2 regions of the Mesorhizobium sp. USDA 4132 genome follow, and region 2 is predicted to be linked to the other one. Evidence: predicted binding sites of a transcription regulator. Region 2 holds the regulator's gene; the other holds the start of a gene.
The links. The regulator HrcA, encoded in region 2, represses chaperone genes, less so after heat shock. The targets are predictions, from matches to a motif close to GTTAGCACTCNCNNNNNGNGAGTGCTAAC.

Region 1: groES (co-chaperone GroES) is a predicted target of HrcA. The motif match lies at 3,887-3,915, and genes of this name have one in related genera.

What each region holds. Positions count from the first base shown of each region.
Region 1 covers NZ_JBWCCP010000002.1:545,200-551,119, reverse strand. The annotation lists gene ACZ9IU_RS25305 (aminotransferase class V-fold PLP-dependent enzyme) at 1-48, shown strand, start outside; gene ACZ9IU_RS25300 (MBL fold metallo-hydrolase) at 35-910, shown strand; gene ACZ9IU_RS25295 (sulfite exporter TauE/SafE family protein) at 918-1,712, shown strand; gene groL (chaperonin GroEL) at 1,837-3,471, opposite strand; gene groES (co-chaperone GroES) at 3,538-3,834, opposite strand; gene ACZ9IU_RS25280 (J domain-containing protein) at 4,017-4,625, opposite strand; gene ACZ9IU_RS25275 (NAD(P)/FAD-dependent oxidoreductase) at 4,792-5,920, opposite strand, start outside.
Region 2 covers NZ_JBWCCP010000001.1:474,974-486,794, reverse strand. The annotation lists gene ACZ9IU_RS02485 (integration host factor subunit beta) at 93-392, opposite strand; gene sppA (signal peptide peptidase SppA) at 419-1,375, opposite strand; gene lptC (LPS export ABC transporter periplasmic protein LptC) at 1,582-2,250, shown strand; gene ACZ9IU_RS02470 (LptA/OstA family protein) at 2,263-2,817, shown strand; gene lptB (LPS export ABC transporter ATP-binding protein) at 2,854-3,636, shown strand; gene rpoN (RNA polymerase factor sigma-54) at 3,828-5,384, shown strand; gene hpf (ribosome hibernation-promoting factor, HPF/YfiA family) at 5,633-6,208, shown strand; gene ptsN (PTS IIA-like nitrogen regulatory protein PtsN) at 6,286-6,750, shown strand; gene grpE (nucleotide exchange factor GrpE) at 6,954-7,595, opposite strand; gene hrcA (heat-inducible transcriptional repressor HrcA) at 7,714-8,793, opposite strand; gene rph (ribonuclease PH) at 8,970-9,686, shown strand; gene ACZ9IU_RS02430 (VOC family protein) at 9,705-10,112, shown strand; gene rdgB (RdgB/HAM1 family non-canonical purine NTP pyrophosphatase) at 10,121-10,765, shown strand; gene hemW (radical SAM family heme chaperone HemW) at 10,772-11,821, shown strand, end outside.

The DNA of each region.
Region 1 (5,920 bases), on a different contig from region 2:
TTTCCGCGCATGGAGACCGAAGAGGGCCTGACCTATGCACAAGCCTGATGTTGCCGCTTTCTACGATGCGCGGACGGGCAGCATTCAATATGTCGTATCGGACCCGATGACGCGCAAATGCGCGATCGTCGATCCGGTCCTCGATTTCGACGAGAAATCCGGCTCCACAGCAACGTTGAATGCCGATGCGATCCTCGACCACGTCGCCTCTCGCGGGCTGACGGTGGAATGGATCCTCGACACGCATCCGCACGCCGATCATTTCTCGGCAGCACGTTACCTCAAGGCGAGGACCGGCGCGCCGACCGCGATCGGCGAGCATGTGATGGCGGTGCAGAAAATCTGGCGACAGATCTACAACTGGCCGGATCTCGCCTGCGACGGCTCCCAATGGGACCGGCTATTGCGGGACGGAGAGACCTTCGCGATCGGCGAGCTCGAAGCACGGGTGATGTATTCGCCCGGACACACGCTCGCCTCGATCACCTATGTCGTCGGCGATGCCGCCTTCATTCATGATACGCTGTTCATGCCCGACACCGGCTCCGCCCGCGCCGATTTCCCCGGCGGTAGCGCCGCTGACCTCTGGACGTCGATCCAGGCAATCCTGTCGCTGCCCGACGAAACTCGCCTCTTCACGGGTCATGACTACCGGCAGGGTGGCCGCGAAGCCTTGTGGCAAAGTTCGGTCGCGCAGCAGAAAGCCGATAACCCGCATGTCGCCGGCAGGTCGCAGCTGGATTTTGTCGATCTGAGGGAGGCCCGCGACAGGACCTTGCCGATGCCGAAGCTGATCCTGCACGCGCTGCAGGTGAATATTCGCGGTGGCGAGTTGCCGCCGGCCGAAGACAATGGGTGCCGTTACCTGAAGATTCCGCTCGACGCGTTTCCCCATTCGGTCTGGAATTGACGGCTGCATGGATGGATCAATCGAGCAGGTCTTGCTTGCGATCGGCTCAGGATCGCTGATCGGTTTCACCCTCGGCCTGATCGGCGGAGGCGGCTCGATCCTCGCGACGCCGCTGCTGATCTATGTCGTTGGCGTCAAGGACGTGCATACCGCGATCGGCACCGGCGCACTCGCTGTCTCCGTCAATGCCTATCTCAATCTCGTGGGTCATGCGGTTCGCGGCCATGTCTGGTGGCGATGCGCCTTGATCTTCACCATCGCCGGGTCGCTCGGCGCCTATTTCGGCTCCAGTCTCGGCAAAGTCGTCGAGGGCCAAGACCTCCTCTTCATGTTCGGACTGCTGATGATGTTCGTCAGCTTCGTGATGAGCAAGACACGCAGCCAGATCGGCGTCACACCGCAATCTCTGACGGTCCGTACCCATGGAAAGACCAGCCTGGTTGCCTTGCTGACCGGCGTCTGTTCCGGTTTCTTCGGCATCGGCGGTGGCTTCCTTATCGTGCCGGGACTGCTGTTCTCCACCGGCATGCCGTTGATCAACGCGGTCGGTTCGTCTCTCCTCGCCGTCGGCACGTTCGGCCTCACGACAGCGGCCAACTACGCCTTGTCCGGACTGGTGGACTGGCAGGTCGCGGGATATTTTATTGCCGGCGGCGTCGGTGGCGGGACGCTCGGCACCATAACCGCCACGCGGCTCTCCACGCATCGCAATACGCTGTCGCAGATCTTCCGATGGATCATCTTTTCCGTCAGCCTCTACGTCCTGTGGCGAAGCTACGCCGCACTGCCTTGGACAAGATGATCACAGAACCTCAGATAGCGGGCAATCGTGGGAGCGAGACGTAGCGAGCATATGACAAAAGGGCCCCGATCGATCGGAGCCCTTCACCGCGAACGGCTTATTCGAGTTCCCGATTGGGAACCGTTTACATCATACCGCCCATGCCGCCCATGTCAGGCATGCCGCCACCGGCAGCATCCTTCTTCGGCAGGTCGGCGATCATGGCTTCCGTCGTCACCAGCAGACCGGCCACCGAAGCCGCGTTCTGCAGAGCCGTGCGAACGACCTTGACCGGATCGACGATGCCCATGGCGATCATGTCGCCATATTCAGACGTCTGGGCGTTATAGCCGTAGTTGTCGGTGTTGCTTTCCAGGATCTTGCCAACCACGATCGAGCCTTCGTCACCGGCATTTTCAGCAATCTGGCGAACCAGCGACTGCAAGGCCTTGCGGATGATGCTGATCCCGGCATTCTGATCCTCATTCTCGCCCTTGATGTTCAGAAGGATGGAGGCGCGAAGAAGGGCTGTCCCCCCGCCAGGCACGATACCTTCTTCGACCGCCGCACGCGTCGCGTTGAGGGCGTCGTCGATACGGTCCTTCTTTTCCTTGACTTCGACTTCCGTCGAGCCGCCGACGCGGATCACGGCGACGCCGCCGGCCAGCTTGGCCAGACGCTCCTGCAGCTTTTCACGGTCGTAGTCCGAGGTGGTTTCCTCGATCTGAGCCTTGATCTGGCCGATGCGTCCGTCAATATCCGCCTTGGTGCCCGCACCATCGACGACAGTGGTGTTCTCCTTGGTGATCGAGACCTTCTTGGCGCGGCCGAGCATCTCGAGCGTCACGTTTTCAAGCTTGATGCCGAGGTCCTCGGAGATGACGGTGCCGCCGGTCAGGATCGCCAGATCCTCCAGCATGGCCTTGCGGCGGTCGCCGAAACCCGGAGCCTTGACGGCAGCGATCTTGAGGCCGCCACGCAGCTTGTTGACGACGAGCGTCGCAAGAGCTTCGCCTTCGACGTCCTCGGAAATGATCAGCAGCGGCTTGCCGCTCTGGACGACGGCTTCCAGGATAGGAAGCATGGCCTGCAGGTTGGAGAGCTTCTTTTCGTGCAGCAGCACATAGGCATCTTCCAACTCAGCCACCATCTTTTCGGCGTTGGTGACGAAGTAAGGGCTGAGGTAGCCGCGGTCGAACTGCATGCCTTCGACGACTTCGAGTTCGGTTTCGGCGGTCTTGGCTTCTTCAACCGTGATGACGCCTTCGTTGCCGACCTTCTGCATCGCGTCGGCAATATACTGGCCTATTTCCTTCTCGCCATTGGCCGAGATGGTGCCGACCTGGGCAATCTCTTCCGACGTGTTAATCTTCTTGGCCTTGGCAAGCAGGTCCTTGACGACGGCGGTGACAGCAAGATCGATGCCACGCTTCAGGTCCATCGGGTTCATGCCGGCTGCAACAGCCTTGCCGCCTTCGCGAACGATCGCCTGGGCGAGAACGGTTGCAGTCGTGGTGCCGTCGCCGGCGACGTCGTTGGTCTTCGAAGCGACCTCGCGGACCATCTGGGCGCCCATGTTTTCGAACTTGTCGTCAAGTTCGATTTCCTTGGCGACGGCAACGCCGTCCTTGGTGATGCGCGGTGCGCCGTAGGATTTGTCGATCACCACGTTGCGGCCCTTCGGACCGAGCGTGACCTTGACTGCATCGGCAAGAATGTCGACGCCGCGCAGCAACTTTTCGCGTGCATCACGGCCGAATTTGATCTGTTTGGCAGACATGGCAATAACTCCCGGGCCATTGGCCCCATAGTCGTCATCAAAAGGAAATAAAGAAGCGCCCGAAAATCAGGCGATGACGCCCATGACGTCTGCTTCCTTCATGATCAACAGGTCTTCGCCGTTGAACTTGATCTCGGTGCCGGACCATTTGCCGAACAGGATGCGGTCGCCAGCCTTGACGTCGAGGGGAACGATCTTGCCGCTCTCGTCACGTGCTCCGGTGCCGACGGCGACGATCTCGCCTTCCTGCGGCTTTTCCTTGGCGGTATCGGGAATGATGATCCCGCCCTTGGTCTTGGCTTCAGCCTCGATACGGCGCACGACGACGCGGTCGTGCAACGGCCGAAAAATGGTATTATTCATTTGGGTTCCTTGGCGAGAGCGCAGCCCAATGGCGGGTTCCCGATCGGATATCCTTAGCACTCTTATGCTGAGAGTGCTAGAGCGATTCGTGCCTTAGTTGTGATCCGCCATCCGTGGCACCTCCCTTTGTCGGAGGTACACGCCGCTGCCACCGAGACTACCGCAGATCCCTTGCCACGCCCCTAGCAGAAGCCGTTGAGCTTGAGGATCTTATGGGCGTCAATCGACGCCCGAAGCTCGTCCTCAGAGTTGCGCTCTCCATGGTTTGCGTCCGGATGGTGCATCTTGAGCCTCTGCTTGTAGCGGCTTCTGATCTCCTCCGGTGTCGCATCCGGCGAAAGATCGAGGGTCTCGAAAGCCTTGGCCTCCAATACCTTGAGCTTGCGTCGCTGAAGATCCACCTGTGCCGCCTGGCGTTCTGCAGCGCTTTTACGTGCGTTCGTTGCCTTTGCAGAACCGGAGCGAGCCGTCGAGGGGAGCGGCATTTCCGACGCGCGATTGATACCAGTACCCCAAGTCGGGCGGCTGCCGTTTGCCGCTTCCGTCTGATAGCGCCTAATTAAAGGGTCAGACAGATTTGGCGCAAAGTTATAACCTTTGCCGTATTCCCTTACATGCTCGGGACAGAACAGCAGATACAGCCCTTCAGCATCTCGCCCGACGGGAGCGCGATGGGTGCCATTCTTTTCGCATCCGTCCCATTGGCATTTTGCACGGCTTGGTTCGTGGTCCGGGGCCGGTTTTTTGCGGGTCGACCGCAGGCCAACAAATATCTTTGAATCAGACGTCATCGCGCCTTATACGACCGGCCAATCCTCTCGGCAACGAATATGGATCGCCCAGCCGCATAGATTTTCGAACTGGGGGATCGCCGGATGCCGTCGAAGCGCATGAAAGCAGGGATTAGGGCCATTTCAGCCGCATGATGTTCTCCGACTCGATCCTGCAGATTGCGGATTAGCGAAAACGGGCGGCGGACAGCGCGGATAGATCGATGGCACATTGGCGCCCAGCGATCAGGCCTGCAACAAGCGCGCCGCTGACCGGTCCGGCTGCAAGGCCGACGTGACCGTGGCCAAACGCGTGAACGATATCTTCGGAAGACTTCGAAAAACCGATCACCGGAAGGCCGTCCGCAGTCGAGGGCCGATGCCCCATCCACCGATCGATAGTCTTGCCTTCGGATAGATCCGATAGTGCCGGATAGGTTCCTCTGGCGTGTTTCAGCAGGATTTCGGCGCGGGTCCAGTCCGGTCTTTCCTCAACGCTTGCCAGCTCGACCTGTCCGGCAATGCGAAGTCCGGCAAGCGTCGGATTGTTGCCCATCTTGCCGTCGCTCGGCATGATCGGCATCTCCCCCTTCGCCAGATGATAGGGAATGACGACGTGGTAACCGCGCTCGCTCTGCATCGGGATTGTGTCACCGGCCAACGCCGCAAGCTTTTTTGAGTGTATACCGGCAGCGATGACGGCCTTGTCGCACGTCACGGTGCCCGCCTCTGTCCGGATACCGGAAAGCCGGTTGCCGGAAAGATCGAAACCGGTCGCCCTAGCATTGATGTGGTGGGCGCCAAGATCCACCGCATGATCGACCATTGCTGCGACATAACCTCCCGGATCCACACAATGACCACCATCCTCAACGAAGGCAGCAAAGGAATAGCGGGATGAAAGATTCGGCTCGAGTTCATGCAATTCTGCCGAAGATAGTTCTCGATAGGAAACGCCGTTGTCGCGTCGCAGGCGCCACGCAAAAGTCTCTGCCTCGAAAGCCGCTCGGTCCTGGTACACGTAGAGCAGGCCCCTGCGCCGGATGAGATCCGGCCGTCCGATTTCCTCTGCCAGCGCCGCATGCCGGGATGGAGCATCGTGCAGGAGGCTCGCCAGAATTTGCGCGGTCCGTTCGACCTTGGCTTCCGTCGAACCGGCGAGCACGAAGCGCAGCAGCCAGGGCGCGAGACGCGCCAGATGCCGCCAGCGGATGGTCAGCGGTCCGGAAGGGTCGGCAAGATAGCCGGGCACCTTCCTCCAGAGGCCGGGCATCGACATCGGGATGATCGAGGCAGGGCTCAGCCAGCCGCTGTTG
Region 2 (11,821 bases):
TCCAGCAGACTGTCTGCTGTTTTACCAGCATCTGTTGCAGAATAGGCGCGCTTTGTGGGGTTTCAAGGGCGGCGAAAGCCGCGCGCGAAGGATCAATCCTCTTCGTCGTCGAGACCCGGATTCAGGCGCTCGCGCAATTCCTTGCCTGTCTTGAAGAACGGAACCCATTTCTCCTCGACAAACACGCTCTCGCCGGTGCGCGGGTTGCGACCGGACCGTGAGGGACGATTCTTCACCGAAAACGCGCCGAAGCCTCGCAGTTCGACACGATTTCCGCCTGCCAGGGCATCTGTGATCTCGTCGAGCACGGCATTGACGATGTTCTCGACGTCGCGGTGGTAGAGATGCGGATTGCGAGCCGCAACGATCTGCACCAGTTCTGACTTGATCACGGTTGCCCCCTGAAAAGTTTAGATTTTTAACCGCGCCCAACCTGCCAAACGGAGACAAGACCGTCAAGAAACAACTTGTCGGCGCCGAAGACGCGAAGGACGTCGGGAGTGATTGCCTGGCCGAGACCGGAGAGGTTCAACACCTCGCTGATGGCACTCGCGAGCCAGAAGGACGAGGAAGATTTGCGCTCCTTCCAGTCCACGATCGGCAGGTCCTTCGAGATGCCCCGTGATTCCAGATAGTCGCGGATGTCCTCCTCGCCGCCAAGCTTGTCGACCAGCTTGACGTTGAGTGCCTGGCGACCGGTGAAGATCGTGCCATCCGCGAGCTTCAGCACCTCGTCGCGCGGCATCTTGCGGCGATCGGCAACGAGATCGACGAACCAGGCATAGCTGTCCATCACCATGCTGCGGATCATCGTCTTGGCTTCCTCGCTCGCGGGATGGAAGGGCGACGGCTCGGCCTTCAGCGGCGCCGACTTGATCTCTTCCAGCGAGACGCCAATCTTCTTCATCACCTCGTCGACCTGCGGGTATTGGAAGATCACGCCGATCGAGCCGGTGATCGAGCTTTCGCCCGCGACGATCTGGTCGCCGGCGGTGGCAATCATATAGCCGGCAGACGCGGCCAGCGTGCGGATATCGGAAACGACCGGCTTCTTTTCGGAAACCTTGCGGATCGCCTTGAAGATGCGCTCGCCGCCATAGGTCGTCCCGCCCGGCGAGGAAATCGAGACGATCAACGCCTTGGCCTGGCTGCTTTCGGCAATCTTGGCGAGCCGCTCCAGCAATTCCTTGTCATCGGTGATCAAACCGGAGATTTCGATGCGGGCGACATGGGGCAAGGCAGATCCGCCACTCTCGCCGGCAACGGCACGATAGAGCGCAAAACCGATGCCGACCAGGAAAACAAGGGCAACGACCCGCCAGAAACTCAGCTTACGGCGCAGGGAGCGCCGGTCCGCGATTGCCATTTGATCCATAAAATCACCCTTCGAGACGAACCGTCGTTGCTAAATAGGCTCTCTAGCGCGTTTTGCAGCGGCTCACATCACGTTTTTATGTTGCCCATTATTGTTTGTTGATTGAATAAAAACCATATTGGCGGACAAAGCAAAGCTCCTACCGGTTCCATCGGCATTGCCGAGATGGGGCGTGGAAACGAGCTAGAAGGAACAACCCGGCACTCATGCTGCAGCATATTCGAAAAACGGCAGGCTTTACTGCGGCGCTGGAGCCGCGCGCGGATGCCTACCAGGCGGCGCTGGCGCATTCCTCGCTCGTGCGTAAACTCAAGATACTGCTGCCGATCCTGGCCGGCGTGATTTCTGCCGCCTTCATCGCTATCTCAATCGTCCGCGCCTACCTGCCGGAAAACCTTTCGATTGAAAACGCGCGGATCGAAAACGGCAAGATCGTCATGGAACGACCGGCGATTTCTGGCCGCAACAAGGACGGCATCAGCTACTCGATGACCGCCAGCCGTGCGCTGCAGGATATCAAGAATTCGAACATGATCACGCTCGAGGACGTCAAGGCCGCCGTACCGGTCAACGACGACGTTATCGCGCGGGTCATCGCGACCGGCGCCGACTTCGACCGCGGCACGGACATGCTCGATCTGAACTCTCCGTTCGATGTCAATCTGAGCAACGGGATCACCGCCCGATTCAAGTCCGCCCATCTCGATATCAATGCTGGTGTGATGAATTCACCCGAGCACGTCGATATCGCCATGAAAGAAGGCTCTATCGTTGCAGAGTCTTTAAAGATAACGGATAAGGGACATACCATCACCTTCAAAGGCCAGGTTCGCGTCCATCTCGATCCAGCCACCATCCGCAACCAAGGCAAGTAGAGCCCGGCCGTCATGATCAATCGCCGCCTTCTTAAACGCAATGCCGCAGTTCTGATCGCGGCAGGATTTATTTCCTGTCTAGCAGCGACCGCACATGCCCAGACGACCACCAGCCAGATGGAAGGCCTGAAGCTTTCCGGCGACCAACCGATCCAGATCCAGAGTGACCAACTCGAGATCAAGGAGCAGGAAAAGAAGGCCTATTTTACCGGCAACGTCCAGGTCGTGCAGGGCACGACCACGATGAAGGCGGGCAAGATGACGGTTCTTTATACGGGTGAAGGTGGCTCGGTGACCTCGGGCAACGCCAATATCGACAAGATATTCCTCGACGAGACGGTATTCCTGACCTCGGGCACCCAGCAGGCCACCGCCGAAAAGGGCGAGTTCGACATGAAATCCCAAACCTTCGTGCTTTCCGGCAAACAGGTCGTGCTGTCTGAAGGTCCCAACGTCTTCAAGGGCTGCAAACTCACCGTCCTGATGGAAACCGGCCAGGCCAAGCTTGACGCCTGTGGCGGGCGTGTCGAGATCCTGCTCGATCCGAAATCGCGACCGAAGCAATAATAGACATTTGACGTGAAAATACCGTTCATCACCAGTCTGTCGGCAAGGAAGCCGTCCGCGCCCGAACCCTTCGTCGTACGCGATAAAGCGCGCTACGAGGGCACGCTTGTCGCGCATGGGCTTTCGAAGACCTACGATACGCGTCGCGTCGTCAACGGCGTGTCGCTAGTCGTGCGCCGTGGCGAGGCCGTCGGACTGCTCGGGCCGAACGGCGCGGGCAAAACGACCTGCTTCTACATGATCACCGGCCTGGTGCCGGTGGACGAAGGCATGATTGCGATCAACGGCAACGAAGTCACCCGCATGCCGATGTATCGCCGCGCCCGGTTGGGCGTAGGTTATCTGCCGCAGGAAGCATCGATCTTCCGCGGCCTGACCGTCGAGGAAAACATCCGGGCGGTGCTGGAAGTCCACGAGCCCGACAAGGACAAGCGGGAACGCAAGCTCGACGAACTGCTGGAAGAGTTCCATATCAGCCAGCTTCGGAAAACGGCGGCCGTTGCGCTTTCCGGCGGTGAGCGCCGGCGCCTTGAAATTGCCCGAGCGCTGGCGACCGACCCCGCTTTCATGCTGCTCGACGAACCTTTTGCGGGCGTCGACCCCATTTCGGTTTCCGACATCCAGAACCTCGTGCGCCACTTGACGGCACGCGGGATTGGCGTTCTGATAACGGACCACAACGTCCGCGAGACTTTGGGCCTGATCGACCGGGCCTACATCATCCATGCGGGCGAAGTGCTGACCCACGGCCGGGCGGACGACATTGTCAACAACCCGGACGTCCGCCGCCTCTACCTCGGCGACAAGTTCAGCCTCTAGACGCTGCTCCGGTCGCTGCAGCGCGCCAAAGAAATTTACTTTCCCGCACTGCAGCGCTTGACCAAATCTGTCAAAAAAGCAATTCTTGTGCCAGATGCAAATTTGGCCTTGTGGGGGCTTGGCCGAAAACGAGCGTCCGCCATCCATGACCGGGTGGTTCAAGGGGATTGCACGGGAGTTTCGCGTCCGCCATGGGTTTATCCGCTAATCTTTTCCTACGCCAAACCCAATCGCTGGTGATGACGCCGCAGCTGATGCAATCCATCCAGCTGCTGCAGATGACGCATTTCGAACTCAACCAGTTCATCGCCCAGGAAGTCGAAAAGAACCCGCTGCTCGAAATTACGTCAAACGAGAGCGAAAACGACGCGGAAACAGGCTTCGAAACCGCCGACGACTTTGACCTGACCGAAGGCCGCGAGAGTTCGGCAGTGGCCGAAGTCGACAGCGGCTGGTACGAGGGGTCCTCTTCCATCAGCGCCGAGAGGCTCGGCGAAGGGCTCGACACCGGCTTCGAAAACGTCTTCCCCGACGATGGCCCGGCGCGGCGCGCCGACGCCCCGGAACTGCTCAGCCAATGGAAATCGATGCCGGGCGGCGATGCCGGCGAAGACTACGACCTGGATGATTTCGTCGCCGGCCAGGTGACGCTACGCGATCACCTGAACCAGCAGATCCCCTTCCTGATCGTCGATGCGGCCGACCGCCTGATTGCCCGGCATCTCGTCGATCAGCTGGACGAGGCCGGTTATATGCTCGGCGATATCGAGGAGATCGCCGCCCGCCTCGGCAAAAGCGCCGAGAATGTAGAAGCCATCCTCCGCTCGCTGCAGACGCTCGATCCGCCGGGCGTCTTCGCGCGATCGCTCAGCGAATGTCTGGCAATCCAGCTTCGGGAAAAAGACCGGCTCGACCCGGCCATGGATGCGCTGATCAGACATCTGGATCTGCTGGGCAAACGCGACTTCGCCTCGCTTCGAAAGATCTGCGGCGTCGACGACGAAGACCTCATCGACATGCTGGCAGAAATCCGCTGTCTCAACCCGAAGCCCGGCGCCGGCTTCGAGCGCGGCATGTCTGAGACGATTTCGCCGGATATCGTTGTGCGCGCGGCGCCCGACGGCAGCTGGATGGTCGAGCTCAATCCGGACACCCTGCCGCGCGTCCTGGTAAACCACAGCTATTTCCAGACGGTGTCCAAGCACTGCCCGAAAAACGGGGACGACCACAACTTCCTTTCCGAATGCATGCAGAATGCCAATTGGCTGACGCGCAGCCTCGACCAGCGGGCCAAGACGATCATGAAGGTGGCCGCCGAAATCGTCCGGCAACAGGATGCCTTCCTGATCCACGGCGTCGATCACCTGCGCCCGCTCAACCTCAAGACCGTCGCCGAAGCGATCAAGATGCATGAATCGACAGTCAGCCGCGTCACCTCCAACAAATACATGCTGACGCCGCGGGGGCTGTTCGAACTCAAGTATTTCTTCACGGTGTCGATCGGCTCGGCCGAAGAGGGCGGCGACAGCCATTCGGCGGAGGCGGTGCGCCATCGGATTCGCCTGTTGATCGCCCAGGAGACGCCTGAGACGGTGCTCTCCGACGACGATATCGTCGCCAGCCTGAAACGCGGCGGGGTCGAGCTCGCGCGCCGGACCGTCGCGAAATACCGCGAGGCGATGAACATTCCTTCGTCCGTCCAGCGCCGCCGCGAAAAGCGTGCGATCGCGGGGGTCGCGGCGTTCTGAGATACCGGCGAAACACCCGGGTTTCCACAGGTCTACGTAGAAATCCTGAGGTCCGCTGCCGTTGACATTTAAAACATCGGGCGCTAGAAGCCCGCCGCAACTGCACGGGGCATGGCACGAAACGTATCCCATTATCCAGACATGCATCGATTGCAGCAATTTGGCCCAGTCGCATGTGAACGGCTTGGATGCGGGGACGGCTTGGCGTAGACTGGAACACGCAAGTCACGACAAGAAGGAAGAACTCCATGAGTGTGCGTGTATCCGGTAAGCATATGGAAATTGGCGATTCGTTCCGTCAAAGGATCGAGGACCAAATCGGAGAAGCGGTTACAAAATACTTCGACGGAGGCTACTCAGGCCAAGTCATCGTGGAAAAGGCTGGTTCGCGCTTTTCTGCCGACTGCAAGGTGCATCTCGACACCGGGATCGTCCTGCATGCGGCCGGCGAGGCGAATGATCCGCAGATCAGTTTCGATGCCGCAGCACAGCGGATCGAAAAACGTCTGCGCCGCTACAAGCGGCGGCTCAAGGATCATCATGCCGGCAACCATGTGAATGGTTATGCGGAAGTTGCCTACACTGTTATGGACAGCGTACCGGATGAAGGGGAGGAAGTGCCCGAGGATTTCGCGCCGACCATCGTCGCGGAAAGTTCGAAGCAGTTGAAGACGATGACGGTCGCAAGTGCCGTCATGGCACTTGATATGACAGACGAGCCTGTTCTTCTGTTCCGTAGCCCCGGCAAGGAACATCTGAACATTGTGTACCGCCGCAATGACGGCAATATTGGCTGGATCGATTCCACCAATATCAAGAACTAACAACTTGGGGAGAGCGTCGGAGACGGCGCTCCCCTTCGCCTAGGGCACAAGCTCTTGCGGCACGAAGGATGAAGAGAATGGCATTGGCAGATTTGCTGCAGCAAGATGCGATTATTCCTGCCCTAAAGGTAAACTCCAAAAAGCAGCTATTGCAGGAGCTGGCGGCTAAGGCTTCCAAGTTGACGGGCGTGAGCGAACGAGAAATCTTCGACATCATCCTGCAGCGCGAAAGGCTCGGTTCCACCGGCGTCGGCCACGGCATCGCCATCCCGCACGGCAAGCTCAACAGCATCTCGTCGATCAAGGGCATTTTCGCGCGTCTTGAAGCGCCGGTCGATTTCGAAGCGCTCGACGACGAGCCGGTCGATCTGGTGTTCCTGCTGCTGGCACCCGAAGGCGCCGGCGCCGACCACCTGAAGGCCCTGTCGCGTATTGCCCGCGTGTTGCGCGACCAGGACCTTGTCGCCAAGCTGCGCAAAACCGATTCCGCTTCGGCGATCTATGCATTCCTCAACGAGGAGCAGGCCAACCACGCCGCCTGACCGCATAACACATTCGTGGGGACGAGACGAACCGCCCGGCCGCTGTCAAAGCGCCGGGCGGTTTTGTTTTTGAGCCACATTCCGCGGGGATTATGCGTGGAAACTCAACGGATCAGGAACAATCGCCAGTCCGACGAGCAAACACCAACGGGGGTGTCCGGGCTGAAATGAGAAGCAGGCTTATCGCCTGCTCCTCAAAGACTTCAGGCGCTTTTCTCACCAGCGGCTTCTGCAGAGGCTTCCGCCTTCGGTCCACCTTTTGCGACACCGACCATAGCGGGCCGCAGCACGCGTTCACCGATCGTGAAACCGGCCTGGACGACCTGGACGACGGTATTGTTCGGGACAGCAGGGTTCGGGATTTCGAACATAGCCTGGTGGAAGTTCGGGTCGAACTTCTGGCCTTCAGGATCGATCTTCTTCACGCCGTGGCGCTCCAGAGCGGACAGCATCGAGCGTTCAGTCATCTCGACGCCCTCCAGGAGCGTGGTCAGCGAGGCATCTGCCGTGGCGCGCATTTCGGTCGGCACGGCGTCCAGCGCCCGGCGCAGGTTGTCCGAAACGGCGAGCATGTCGCGTGCAAAGCCGGCCGCCGCATAGGACTTAGCGTCCTTGATTTCGCGTTCGGTGCGGCGGCGCAGGTTATCCATCTCAGCGGCAAGCCGTAGGAAACGGTCGCGCAACTCGTTGTTTTCGGCCTTCAGCAATTCCAGCGGATCAGGTTCGGCGGCAGGCGCCTCGGCATTCTTCTGGTTGGCCGCGTCCTCAAGAGCAGATGCTACGGCTTCCGCGGCGTTCTCCGCGGCAGTTGCGTCAGGTCCGTTCTTGTTGGTTTCGTCGGTCATGACGGTCTCCGGTTATTCTTGACTTCGATTTACGGGCTTGGATTTGTGCCCGATATCGAGGTTTAAGGTGGAAAAATCAAGGCTTGCTGGGAAACTTGGGCCGGTCCGGCCGCAAAATTCAGCGCGACAGCCTGGCAAGCAGCTGCGCGGTGTAATCCACCATTGGCACGATGCGGGAATAATTGAGCCGCGTCGGCCCGATGACACCGACGGCACCGACGATGCGGTCCTCGCCGTCGCGATAAGGCGCCACGATGAGCGACGAGCCGGAAAGCGAAAACAGCTTGTTCTCCGAGCCTATGAAGATCCGGACGCCCGGCCCCTTTTCGGCGAGATCAAGAATCTCGATCAGACTGTCCTTCTTTTCGAGATCATCGAAAAGCAGCCGCAAACGATCGAGATCGGCAACATCCGCCAGGCCTTCGAGCAGATTGGCCCGGCCGCGGACGATCAGTTGGGTCGGCTTTCCTTCCTCGCTGTCGCCGGACCAGACCGCCAGACCGCGCTCGACCAGTTCCTGCGAGAGCGCATAAAGCTCGCCCTGGACCTGGTCCTTGAGGGTCTTCAACTGGCCACGCAGTTCCGGCAGGGTCTGGCCGCTCAGGTGGGCATTGAGGAAATTCGCCGCCTCGGTCAGCTGCGACGAGGTCACGCCGGCGGGCAATTCGATGATGCGGTTTTCGACCTGGTTGTGATCGCCGACCAGCACGGCGAGCGCCTTGGTCGGCTCCAGGCGGATGAACTCGACATGCTTGAGAACCGGATCGCTCTTGGTGGTGATGACAATGCCGGCGCCGCGCGAGACGCCTGAGAGCATACGGCTTGCCTCCGCCATCAGGCTTTCCATCGGCTGATCTCGGTCGGCCGGGCGGATCTGCCGGTCGATATTGGCACGTTCCTCGGCCGACAGGTCCCCGACCTGCATGAAGGCGTCAACGAAAAACCGGAGCCCCGACTGGGTCGGCAGGCGCCCGGCGCTGATATGCGGGGAATAGATGAGGCCGAGCTCCTCGAGATCGCTCATCACATTGCGCACCGAAGCCGGCGACAAGGAGATGGGCAGCAGCCGTGAAAGATTGCGGGAACCGAGTGGCTCACCGTTTTCCAGGTAGCTTTCCACGATGCGGCGGAAAATTTCGCGCGAACGGTCATCGAGCACAGAGCCGCTGTCCCTACCCGTCGATGCCGAAAATCCCATCTAGACCTTCACCGTTCCGTTGATCATTCGACAAAATATAGTCATTCGACGCGCCTTCTCCAAAGGGAAAATTGCGCCAGTCACGATCATTCGCTTGCACACTCATCAGGGCTTTTTCTTTGCAAAAGCTCGGCCGGGGCCGTAGAAGGCGGAAACAGAAATCCAGGGAGTGAAGCATGCGGCCTTCAGGCAGACAGTTGAACCAGATGCGCAAGGTCTCGTTCGAGCGCAATTTCTCCAAGCACGCGGAAGGTTCCTGCCTCGTGAAGTTCGGCGACACGCATGTGCTGTGCACCGCGAGTCTTGAAGAAAAGACGCCGCCGTGGCTGCGCAACAGCGGCAAGGGCTGGGTGACGGCCGAATACGGAATGCTGCCGCGCGCCACCGGCGACCGCATGAAGCGCGAAGCCGCTAGCGGAAAGCAGGGCGGCCGCACCCAGGAAATCCAGCGCCTGATCGGTCGGTCCTTGCGCGCCGTCATCGATCTCGAAGCACTCGGCGAAAAGCAGATCACCATCGACTGCGACGTCATCCAGGCGGATGGCGGCACGCGCACCGCCTCGATCACCGGTGGCTGGATTGCGCTCTACGACTGCCTGAAGTGGATGGAAGCCCGCTCGATGACCAAGGTCGACAAGGTGCTGAAGGACCATGTCGCGGCGATCTCCTGCGGCATCTTTGCCGGCCAGCCGGTAATCGACCTCGACTATATCGAGGATTCGGCTGCCGAGACGGACGCCAATTTCGTCATGACCGGTTCCGGCGGCATCGTCGAGGTGCAGGGTACGGCGGAAGGCAAGCCCTTCAGCCAGGAAGAGTTCCTGAAGCTGCTGGCGCTCGCTCAGGACGGCACCCAGGAACTGGTGGCGATGCAGAAGCAGGCGATTGCCTGAACCTGAAAGAGGTGCGGTTTGATTGAAGGCATTCTCGAAACCGCGCTCTACGCCGATGATCTCGATGCCGCCGAGGCGTTCTACGGCGGCATTCTCGGCCTTGAGAAGGTGCTGCGCGCCGGCACCAGACATGTGTTCTTCCGTTGTGGGCCGGGGATCCTGCTGATCTTCAATCCGGCTGAGACGATCAAGCCACCGCCCGCCGATGCGCTGCCCGTACCGCCACATGGCGCGACGGGACCGGGACATGTCTGCTTTCGCATGACGGGCGACGCGATTGACTTGATCAAGGAAAAGCTCAACAAGGCAGGGATTGCCATCGAAAGCGATTTCCGCTGGCCGAACGGTGCCCGCTCAATCTATTTCCGCGATCCGGCCGGCAACAGCCTGGAATGCGCAGAGCCCAGGCTCTGGAATATCGAATAGGAATTATCATGCGCAAGCTCGATACCAAGACGATCGTGGTCGCCAGCCACAATGCCGGAAAGATCCGCGAAATCGCCGAACTGATCGGCCCCTTCGGTTTCTCGGCCAAATCCGCCGCCGAATTGCAATTCGACGAGCCGGACGAGACGGGCACGACATTCGAGGAAAATGCCGCGATCAAGGCACTCGCCTCCGCCAGGGCCTCCGGCCTGCCGTCACTGTCTGACGATTCCGGTATCGTCATCGACGCGCTCGATGGCGCGCCGGGTGTCTATACCGCCAACTGGGCGGAGCGTGAGGATGGCAGCCGCGATTTTCAGATGGCGATGGAAAAGGTCGAGAAGGCGCTCGGGGAACGCGGCGCGACCAAGCCGGAACAGCGCGGTTGCCGCTTTGTCAGCGTTCTCTGTCTCGCATGGCCTGACGGACACACGGAAATGTTCCGGGGCGAAGTGGAAGGCACCGTAGTGTGGCCGCCGCGCGGCACCCAGGGTTTTGGTTATGACCCGGTCTTCCAACCGGAAGGCTATGATATTACCTTCGGTGAAATGAGTAGTGATCAGAAACACGGCTGGAAACCTGGCGAACCGGAAGCGCTTTCGCATCGCGCCCGCGCCTTCAAGCGTTTCGTCGAAACCTGCCTGGAGGCTTGAGGCATTTTGAACTCGGCCGCTCCTCTTCTGCGCGACACCCTTCTGCCCGATACCGGCGAGCCGGGTTTTGGCGTCTATGTGCATTGGCCATTCTGTGCGGCCAAGTGCCCCTATTGCGACTTCAACAGCCACGTACGCCATCAGCCCGTGGACCAGCCGCGTTTCACCGCCGCCTTCCTGAAGGAGATGGAAGTGATGCGGCGGATGAGCGGGCCGAAAACCGTCACCAGTATTTTCCTCGGCGGCGGCACGCCGTCTCTGATGGACCCCGCCACGGTCTCGGCGATCCTCGACGGCATTGCCAGGAATTGGCATGTGCCCGACGGCATCGAGATCACCATGGAGGCCAACCCTTCGAGCGTCGAGGCGACACGCTTCCGCGGCTATCGGGCCGCTGGCGTCAACCGCGTCTCGCTCGGCGTCCAGGCACTCAACGATCCGGACCTCAAATTCCTCGGTCGGCTGCATGACGTTGCCGATGCGCTGAAGGCCATCAAACTGGCGCGGGAGATCTTTCCGCGCATGTCCTTCGATCTCATCTATGCCCGGCCGAAACAGACGGTCGAGGCCTGGGAAGCGGAGCTGAAGGAAGCGGTTTCCTACGCGGTCGACCATTTGTCGCTCTACCAGCTCACCATCGAGGAAGGCACGCCCTTCTATGGCCTGCACAAGGCCGGCAAGCTGATCGTGCCGGATGACGACCAGTCGGCAGCCCTCTACGAAGCGACCCAGCAGATTACCGAGGGGTTCGGCATGCCGGCCTACGAGGTTTCCAACCACGCCCGCCCCGGTGCCGAAAGCCGCCATAACCTAACCTATTGGCGCTACGGCGACTATGCAGGCATCGGACCCGGCGCCCACGGTCGGCTGATGCGTGGCAGAAACAAGATCGCGACCTCCACCGAACGTCGTCCGGAAACCTGGCTGGAACAGGTGGAACGCGTCGGCCACGGGATGCTGGACGAAGAAATCCTCGGCTTCGAAGAACAGGCCGACGAATTGCTGCTGATGGGCCTGCGCCTGCGGGAAGGCGTCGATCTCGCCCGCTGGCAGCAG